3 regions of the Streptococcus sp. HMSC34B10 genome follow, and region 2 is predicted to be linked to each of the others. Evidence: predicted binding sites of a transcription regulator. Region 2 holds the regulator's gene; each other region holds the start of a gene.

Region 1 (3,283 bases), on a different contig from region 2:
GCAGCCGCTAAAGAATTAGCAAGTCAAGGTGGGAAAGTCCGCGTGGTCAGCATGCCATCTACAGATGTCTTTGATGCACAAGATGCAGCCTACAAAGAAGAAATATTACCAAATGCAGTTCGTCGCCGTGTAGCTGTCGAAATGGGAGCAACACAAAACTGGTACAAATATGTTGGCTTGGATGGAGCAGTTCTCGGTATTGATACCTTTGGAGCATCTGCACCAGCTCCAAAAGTTTTAGCAGAGTATGGATTTACAGTTGAAAACTTGGTGAAAATTGTAAACAACTTGAAATAAGAAAAATCAGAGCTTTGCTCTGGTTTTTTATTGACCTAAAACTAAGGTGCAATCTTGTAAAAAATAGTGAAATTTGATATAGTAGTTTTATCTGAATGACAAAGGAGAAAATACTATGAATCCCAATTTAACATTTGTGATTATGCTTGTAGTCATGTTTGGATTGATGTTCTTTATGCAACGTTCTCAAAAGAAACAAGCTGAAAAACGCATGGAGAGTCTCAACAAACTTCAAAAAGGCTATGAAGTCATTACCATTGGTGGTTTATACGGTACAGTTGATGAAGTTGATACTGAAAATAAAACGATCGTACTAGATGTAGACGGAGTATACTTGACTTTTGAACTTGGAGCAATCAAGTCTGTCTTGCCACTGAAAGAAGCTGTCACACCTGAAGGTACAGTTGTTGACGGCGAAAGCGCGATTGAAGAATAAAACGGGGTGGATCTCATTCCCGTTTTTCTATGAAGATGAGGAACAATGATGAAAAAGGTTGTTTTTGTTTGCCTTGGTAATATTTGCCGTAGCCCTATGGCAGAATTTGTAATGAAATCTTTAACTGATGATTATGAGATTGAAAGTCGAGCAACTTCTTCTTGGGAGCACGGCAATCCAATTCACAAAGGAACTCAGGAAATCTTTAAAACTCATGATATTCCTTATAATTCATCAAAAGCATCACAACAAATCTCTAAGGCTGATTTTGAATATTTTGACTATATCATCGGAATGGATGAATCCAATCTTCTTGACTTGACAAAGATGTGTCCTCAGGAACATCATCATAAGATAGAGGCATTTGCTTCTGAAAGTGTTCCAGATCCATGGTATACAGGTGATTTTGATGAAACTTATCATCGAGTTTTAGACGGCTGCAGAGCATGGCTAACTCGTTTAGAAAATGAGGCAAAAAATGGATAATCTAAAGAAACTCTATGATAAATACAGTGTCTATATAACACGTCCTCGTTTAGAAATTGCGACAGTAGTAGTCATAGTCCTTTGTGCAATTTTTGTATTTGTAGGGAATATGCCAAAACAAGGAGTCTTAAAGCTAGATGGTGATTCACTTGTATATGATGGGAGCATCGTCCGTGGGAAAATGAATGGTCAAGGAACAATGACCTTCTCAAATGGCGATACCTACACTGGGGAATTTAAAAACGGAGCATTTAACGGGCAGGGGACCTACCAAGCTAAGGATGGTTGGGTTTATGAAGGCCACTTTGTTAATGGTCAAGCCGAAGGTAAAGGGAAATTAACTACTGAGCAAGAAGTTGTTTATGAAGGTGACTTCAAGCAAGGACTATTCCAACAAGCACAATAACCTCCTAACTCGGAGGTTTTTTATTAAGAAGAAAAGTAAACGTTTTCTCAAATTTGCTATTGGAAACATCATTAAAAAAGTTTGTGAAATAAAATAATTTCAATAACATTTTCACAAAGATTAGTAAAAGAGTGCATAAAAACAGTAACTTAATAAAAAATTCACAATAAAATGAAAATTCTTTGTGAAATACCTATGAAACTGTTTACAAAGTATAAAAAAATTGTTATAATGAACTTGTGAAAAAATTAACAAAGGGTTTTCCCTTAAAGACAATGGAGGAAAATATGGCTGATAAAAAAACCGTAACACCTGAAGAAAAGAAACTTGCTGCTGAAAAGCATGTAGATGGTTTAGTACAAAAAGCTTTAGTTGCGCTAGAAGAAATGCGTAAATTAAATCAAGAACAAGTTGACTACATCGTAGCAAAAGCATCTGTAGCTGCCCTTGATGCGCACGGAATTCTTGCTCAGCACGCAGTAGAAGAAACTGGACGCGGTGTGTTTGAAGATAAGGCAACAAAAAATTTATTTGCCTGCGAACACGTAGTTAACAATATGCGTGGTGTCAAAACAGTTGGAGTTATCGAAGATGATCCAGTTACAGGTTTGACTAAGATTGCTGAACCTGTAGGTGTTATCTGCGGTATCACTCCAACAACAAACCCAACTTCAACAGCTATTTTCAAATCATTGATTGCTTTGAAAACACGTAACCCAATCGTTTTTGCCTTCCACCCATCAGCGCAAGAATCATCAGCTCACGCAGCACAAATCGTTCGTGATGCAGCAATTGCAGCTGGTGCTCCTGAAAACTGTGTTCAATGGATTACAAAGCCTTCAATGGAAGCAACTGGAGCACTTATGAACCACGAAGGTGTTGCAACTATTCTCGCAACTGGTGGGAATGCTATGGTTAAAGCTGCATACTCATGTGGGAAACCAGCTCTAGGGGTAGGTGCCGGGAACGTTCCAGCCTATGTAGAAAAATCAGCTGACCTCCGTCAAGCTGCTCATGATATCGTTATGTCTAAATCATTTGATAACGGTATGGTCTGTGCGTCAGAACAAGCAGTTATTATCGATAAAGAAGTTTACGATGAATTTGTAAAAGAATTCAAGTCATATCACACTTATTTTGTAAACAAGAAAGAGAAAGCTCTTCTTGAAGAATTCTGTTTTGGTGTGAAAGCTAACAGCAAAAACTGTGCGGGTGCTAAACTAAACGCAAACATCGTTGGTAAACCAGCTGCATGGATTGCGGAACAAGCTGGATTCAGTGTTCCAGAAGGAACAAATATCTTGGCTGCAGAATGTGCAGAAGTAGGACCAAAAGAACCATTAACTCGTGAAAAATTGTCACCAGTTATTGCAGTTCTAAAAGCTAAAGATACTGAAGATGGTCTTAAAAAAGCACGTCAAATGGTTGAGTTCAACGGGCTTGGCCACTCAGCAGCTATCCATACAAAAGATGAAGCTCTTGCTAAACGCTTTGGTACAGAAATCAAAGCAATGCGTATTATCTGGAACTCTCCATCTACTTTCGGTGGTATCGGTGACGTATACAATGCCTTCATTCCTTCATTGACACTTGGATGTGGTTCATATGGTCACAATTCAGTTGGTGATAACGTGAGTGCAATCAACCTTCTAAACATC
Region 2 (3,283 bases):
TCCACTATGCCCTAAAGCACATGGCAACATCTGTGATTCTGGTTCATAATCATCCATCAGGTGCAGTAGTTCCTAGCCCCAATGATGACCATGTTACGAAACTTGTAAAAGAAGCCTGTGAGTTAATGGGTCTGGTCTTATTGGACCATCTAATCGTCTCACATTCCGATTATTTTAGTTATCGTGAAAAGACGGATCTAATATAAAATTGTTCATTGTAATAGTATCATTATTCTAACTGCTTTACAGTTCATTGACGACATAGTCGAAAAGTTTTTTGTCTTTGGGGCGATTTTCAAAGAGAAATTCTGGATGCCATTGAACACCGAGATAAGGAAAACCATCTGTAGTTGTAACAGCCTCAATAATACCGTCTTTAGGATCATGTGCTACAATCTTTAGATTAGGTGCCAAATCTTTAATGCTCTGATGGTGAAAAGAATTGATATGAGAGATTTCTCCATAGATTTCTCGAAGAATGGTATCTGGTTCAGTAACAAGTCTCTGAGTTGTATATTCAGCAGAAGTGTCTTGCCAATGGTCTTCGATATCTTGATAAAGGGTTCCACCCATAGCAACGTTAAAGAGTTGAGTACCTCGACAGACAGAAAAAATTGGTTTATTCTGTTCAATGGCTTCTTTGATAAGTGCTAGCTCAAAAATATCCCTTTGAAGGTGGTAGTCGTCGCTATCAATAGTTTTTGATTTGCCATAGTACTTTGGATCAACATTTTGACCACCTGTTAGGATAAGTTTATCAATCAAGCTGATGTAATAACTAGCTAATTCTTCATCACCAATCGGTAGGATAATGGGGATACCTCCAGCTTCCTTAACTCCTTCAACAAAGCCTTTGGCAGCATAACTCATCATAAGCTCATCATCTGGATGGGCTTTTTCGTTTCCTGTAATCCCAATAATTGGTTTGTTCATAAATATTTACACTTTCTAATCTTCTTTCCTCATGAAATAGAGGAGAGTTTGAAGTTCGCTTGTAAGATCGACATACTGAACAACCGCGTCTTTAGGAAGATGTAGGTGAACAGGTGAAAAACTGAGAATACCTTTGATACCAGCATTAACTAATAATTCAGCAACTTCTTGAGATTTAACACTAGGAACGGTAAGAATTGCTGTCTTGATATTAGCATTCTTTATTTTTTCGTTTATTTGAGATATTCCATAGATTGGAACACCATCAGGAGTCTGAGTGCCAACCTCTGGATGATTATCTAGGTCAAAAGCCATAACAATTTTCATCTTGTTACGTTCATGAAATCGATAGTGAAGGAGAGCATGACCCATATTACCGATACCAACTAGCATAACATTTGTAATAGAATTATCATTTAAAAGGTCAGCAAAAAAGTTCATGAGCTTTTTAACATCGTAGCCAAATCCTCGTCGACCAAGTTCACCAAAGTAGGAGAAGTCACGACGAACAGTTGCAGAATCGATACCAATCGCCTCTGCAATTTGCTTGGAATTAGCTCTTTCGATTTTTTCAGCATTAAATCTTTTAAAGATACGATAGTAGAGAGAAAGTCTCTTCGCTGTTGCTTTAGGAATAGTAGACTCTTTTTCTTTCATATTATCACAACCTTTCTATTTACTATTTTATAGAAAGATTGTGAAAAAATCAACAATAACGAAAAAAAACTAAGAAAAATCTTAGTTTAGATATTATTTTGATACTTTGTTAAAAAACGGTATAGGTCACCAAGAAGTCCTTGATAGATTTCAGCCCCATTATGCGTTAGAGATGTTATAACAGTTGTATCTGGAAGAGTCACACAGCCTGAAAGGGATAGCATAAGGGATTCAAGATTTTCAAATTCATGTACTCGCTCTACATGATAAGCGTCCTTGTAAGTTAATCGAAACATAATGACCTTCTATCTTTCACTTTTGGTAAATATTCCACGTTCAACAAGACTATCCATCAAGAAGTAGAATTTCTCTTGGTGGATATGAGTTTCTTCTGATTTGAAGATATCAACTAAACGTAGGCCAAATTTATCTGTAATATTTATTTTAGCGCCTGTTAGGTCTTTGTTGATAATAATTTTCAGTTGGAAACCTTCTCCACTATTTGGAACTTTCTCAAGAAGACGTGTCAATTCATAGTTACCGACTTTAGTTTCAAAAAAGGTATTATCTTTTAGAGTAAACTTTTTCACAGTTGGGCTAAGTGTATAATCGTAACGGCAATTTTTTAGTTTAATGGTTTGTTCGAATGCCATTGAGTTATCCTCCGATGATATTTTTAAGAATTTTAGCAAGAGTTATCATTTCTTGCTCTGTGTTTTGAGGTGAGATACTGACGCGAACGGATTCGTGCAAGCGAGGAGAGTTTTCTCCGTAGAGTGCCTGAAGGACATGACTGACCTGAACGACACCAGCAGTACATGCAGAACCAGTTGAAATAGAAATACCTTCAAGGTCTAGGCGGAGTAGTAGTAGATCATTTCGTTGACCTGGAAATCCGATATTGAGGACATAAGGGAGTTGGTCTTTCCCTTGATTGAGATAATAGTCAATCTCAGCAATTTCATTTAAGAATGTGTCTTTTAATTGTTGAACTTTTTCAAAGTTAGTTTTTAAATGTTCGATATCATTCTTAAGTGCTGCAACCATACCTATAATTGCAGGAAGGTTTTCTGTTCCTGCTCTTTTTTTCTGCTCTTGATCTCCACCATGAAGATAGGAATCAAAATCTGTAGAAGTAGCGTAGAGAAAGCCGATACCTTTTGGACCGTGAAATTTATGAGCCGAAGCACTGAGAAAATCAATCCCTAATTCTTCTGGATGAATTTCTAATTTACCAATTGCCTGAACCGCATCTACATGATAAACAGCTGGATGATTTTTTAGAACTTCACCAATTTCAGCAATAGGTAATAGAGTTCCTGTTTCATTGTTTGCAAACATAGTTGAAACTAAGATGGTATCTTGACGAAGCGCTTTTTTGACCTGTTCTGCTGTGATTTCATGATTCTCAGGTTTTAAAATAGTTACTTCAAACCCGAAGTTTTCAACAAGATATTGGATTGGTTCAAGTACAGCATGATGCTCAATAGCAGTAGTAATAATGTGTTTGCCACGATTTTGGTGACGAAGACAATAACCGATGATAGCAGTATTATTACTTTCTGTCCCACCGGAGGTGAAGAAGATCCGTTGTGGCTTTGTTCCTAATATATTTGCCAACTCTTGACGTGCTTCACGTAATAATTTACCTGCTTGGCGTCCATGACCATGGATACTAGAAGGGTTCCCATAT
Region 3 (3,283 bases), on a different contig from region 2:
ATAGGTAAAGATTTGGAGCCGATAGTAGTCAACCAAATTATCAATGAAAAAGAAATCCTAATAACAGATAATGCTTGTCTGAAGGGGAAAGAACAACGATTACCTCTCGAAAGATTTGATCTTGAATATGACCTTGTGTTTTAGCAAATTAATATTTCTTATATCAATAGATTTTAAAAAAGTTTTATGCTAAACTAAAATAGTAACAAGGATTTGTATGTTCTATGATGATTGCTTTCGACTTTCTATTAGAAAAAGTGACACTAGTAAGGAGTCTATTCATGATACGATATCTTAAACCGCTTCGTTGGTATCTTTTTTTTAATTTCCTTTTTGCTGGAATATCCAATGTTTGTACCGCCTTACTTCCATATTTTACGCAGGAATTAATTAGAGGAAATTATCAATTGGCTCTCTCTGGTTACTGCTTATCGGTTATGGGTTACCTTATTTGTAACTATATCCAGATGCAATTAGACTGGAAACAGGCAATCCTTTTTTCTACAAACCTGAAAAATGACTGGTTTCAGTCGCTATTAGGGCTGGCGCATCATGATTTCAAAAAGAAAACGGTGGCGGAGTATATTTCCTATCAGTCCAATGACTTAGATTCTCTAGAAAAGGATTACCTCCCACCATTGATGAGTTTTTTTAAGCAAATTCTGCGAATTTTGATTTACACTTTTATTATTAGTAAGACTATCAATCTTGTTGTTGCGCTTATTTTACTTATTTCTACAGTTATCAGTATTCAAATTCCTAAAATAGTTGGACAGATGACTGCAAGACGTCGGACAGTCTATTTAGAAAAGCAAGGTGATTACTATCGAACATTGGAAGATTTGTTTAGAGGTCACCATTTGGTTAACAAGCTGACGCTTCCTCATTTTATTGAGCAACAAAGAAGTTCTCTTAAGAATTTACAAGACAAGTATCTTAGCTATGGTTTAACTAAAATCAAGGGTATCTTGCTGACGGGAGTTTCCTTTGAGTTTATCAGTGCTGTTCTCTTTACTTATCTAGCTTATTCTTTATATCACCAGCAGATTGGTATTCCTGAGGTAGTGGCAAGCTTTGGCTATATTAACGCTTTTTCAGAACCAATTCAAGAAATTCTTTACGATTTGCAAATGCTAGAATCTGTAAAACCAGTTGTCAAAAGTTTTCGATTGATGATTGAACGTCCCTCCTCTCTTCAGGATCCCCAGCATTCTTTTGGTACGCTTACTTTGAAACAGATCTCTAAGCAACTGGGAGAATCAAACTTGACTGTTTCCTCTGCCACAATTCATAAGGGAGATAAGATTGCACTTATTGGTGATAATGGTTCTGGGAAAAGTAGTCTTCTGAATATTTTAAATGGAACAGACGAAGATTTTCAGGGAGAAATTTTACTTGACTCTCTTTCCTTAAATCAGCTTTGGGGGAAATTTGGTATGATTTTACAGCAGGAGCATACCTTTATTTCAAGCTATGAAAATAATGTGACCCTATTTAATACTTTTGAGGCGGAGTTTCAAGATGAGGAGTTGGAAAAAATAGCTCCCCAGTCTCTCTCAGGAGGTCAGCAACAACTCATGTACCTAAATCGTGAGAAAAATCGTAAGAGCCCATTGCTGATTATGGATGAACCCTTTTCTGCCTTAGATGCTAGTCAATTTGAGTTGGAATTAAAAAAAGTCCTAGACTTGCCGTGTGCAGTTATTGTGACTTTACACCGACAGCATGAAGCTCTAAAAGACTTTGACCAAGTATGGGAAATCAAAAATGGTGAACTCCTTGTTTTGAAAGACAAATAATACTTTTACTGAATTTTTTAAGAAGAGAATCAAAGTGATTCTCTTTTTTGATTTAAAAGATTACAATGCATTTATGTGAATGAGGTAAGTGAAAAAAACTAGAAAATAGGTTAAATATTTTAGATAGAAATTTGAAAGTTCTAGGTGATGATAATATCAAAAACTTGGAATTCCCTGATATGAAGGTGTTGCTAGGATTATTAGAAATAAATAAATAGTGCTTACCGATTCAAGAAAACGCTTCCCATAAATGTAGTTTTATGTTATAATATTCACAAATAAAAAGTTTTAGGAGTTTATATGGTTTCATCAGAATTTATTTCAAAAATTGAATTTGCTTGTAAAAAGAAAGAAAACCTTTATTCAAATAGTAAATTCAAGTATGCTATCCGTTCAATGTTTGCAGGTGCTTTCTTAACTTTTAGTACAGCAGCAGGAGCCGTTGGTGCAGATTTGATCAATAAGATTGCACCAGGTAGTGGACGCTTCCTTTTCCCCTTTGTTTTTGCTTGGGGACTAGCTTATATTGTCTTTTTAAATGCTGAATTGGTAACATCTAATATGATGTTCTTGACGGCTGGTAGCTTTTTGAAAAAAATTAGCTGGAGAAAGACCGTTGAAATTCTTTTGTATTGTACACTTTTTAACTTAATTGGTGCGCTTATCGCTGGTTGGGGATTTGCTCATTCAGCAGCTTACGCTAATCTAACACACGATAGCTTTATTTCTGGAGTAGTAGAAATGAAGTTGGCGCGTTCAAATGAACTGGTATTATTAGAGGGGATTATAGCCAATATCTTTGTAAATATCGCGATTCTTTCATTTGTTTTAGTGAAAGACGGTGGAGCTAAACTTTGGTTGGTTCTTTCAGCCATTTACATGTTTGTATTCTTAACAAACGAACACATTGCCGCAAACTTTGCTTCATTTGCGATTGTGAAGTTCAGTGTTGCTGCTGATTCAATCGCAAACTTCGGTATTGGAAATATTCTTCGTCACTGGGGTGTAACCTTTATTGGTAACTTTATCGGTGGTGGTCTACTGATGGGATTGCCTTATGCCTTCTTAAACAAGAACGAAGATACATACGTAGATTAAAAGTTGGATTGATTCCAACTTTTTCTTTTTGTTTTTCCATGCTATAATGAATGTAGTAATGTTAAATACAGAGGAAAATCATGAACGAAATTAAATGTCCAAATTGTGGGGAAGTTTTTACAGTTAATGAAAGCCAATATGCAGAGCTGATTTCTCAAGTTCGAACTGTAGAGTTTGATAAGGAATTGCATGAACGCATGAAGCAAGAGCTGGCCTTGGCTGAGCAAAAAGCCATGAATGAACAGCAGACAAAACTCGCTCAAAAAGACCAAGAAATTGCCCAGCTTCAAAGTCAAATCCAGAACTTTGATACCGAAAAAGAATTGGCCAAAAAGGAAGTAGAGCAAACCGCTAGCCAAAGTCTGATAGAGAAGGAAAAAGAAGTC

The links. The regulator Rex, encoded in region 2, represses fermentation and respiration genes when NADH is low (regulators of the CRP and FNR family bind a similar motif). The targets are predictions, from matches to a motif close to TTGTGAANTANTTCACAA.
Region 1: a site for Rex is predicted at 1,863-1,880, ahead of adhE (bifunctional acetaldehyde-CoA/alcohol dehydrogenase). Genes of this name have one in related genera too.
Region 3: a site for Rex is predicted at 2,060-2,077, ahead of HMPREF3237_RS08520 (formate/nitrite transporter family protein). Genes of this name have one in related genera too.

What each region holds. Positions count from the first base shown of each region.
Region 1 is NZ_KV841546.1:75,169-78,451, forward strand. It holds gene tkt (transketolase) at 1-297, shown strand, start outside; gene yajC (preprotein translocase subunit YajC) at 413-733, shown strand; gene HMPREF3237_RS01830 (low molecular weight protein-tyrosine-phosphatase) at 782-1,219, shown strand; gene HMPREF3237_RS01835 (MORN repeat-containing protein) at 1,212-1,625, shown strand; gene adhE (bifunctional acetaldehyde-CoA/alcohol dehydrogenase) at 1,913-3,283, shown strand, end outside.
Region 2 is NZ_KV841553.1:40,402-43,684, forward strand. It holds gene radC (RadC family protein) at 1-206, shown strand, start outside; gene HMPREF3237_RS04540 (gamma-glutamyl-gamma-aminobutyrate hydrolase family protein) at 244-933, opposite strand; gene HMPREF3237_RS04545 (redox-sensing transcriptional repressor Rex) at 949-1,590, opposite strand; gene HMPREF3237_RS04550 (DUF4649 family protein) at 1,677-1,886, opposite strand; gene HMPREF3237_RS04555 (DUF1831 domain-containing protein) at 1,896-2,243, opposite strand; gene HMPREF3237_RS04560 (cysteine desulfurase family protein) at 2,248-3,283, opposite strand, start outside.
Region 3 is NZ_KV841556.1:594,112-597,394, forward strand. It holds gene HMPREF3237_RS08515 (ATP-binding cassette domain-containing protein) at 282-1,799, shown strand; gene HMPREF3237_RS08520 (formate/nitrite transporter family protein) at 2,100-2,897, shown strand; gene HMPREF3237_RS08525 (DUF2130 domain-containing protein) at 2,978-3,283, shown strand, end outside.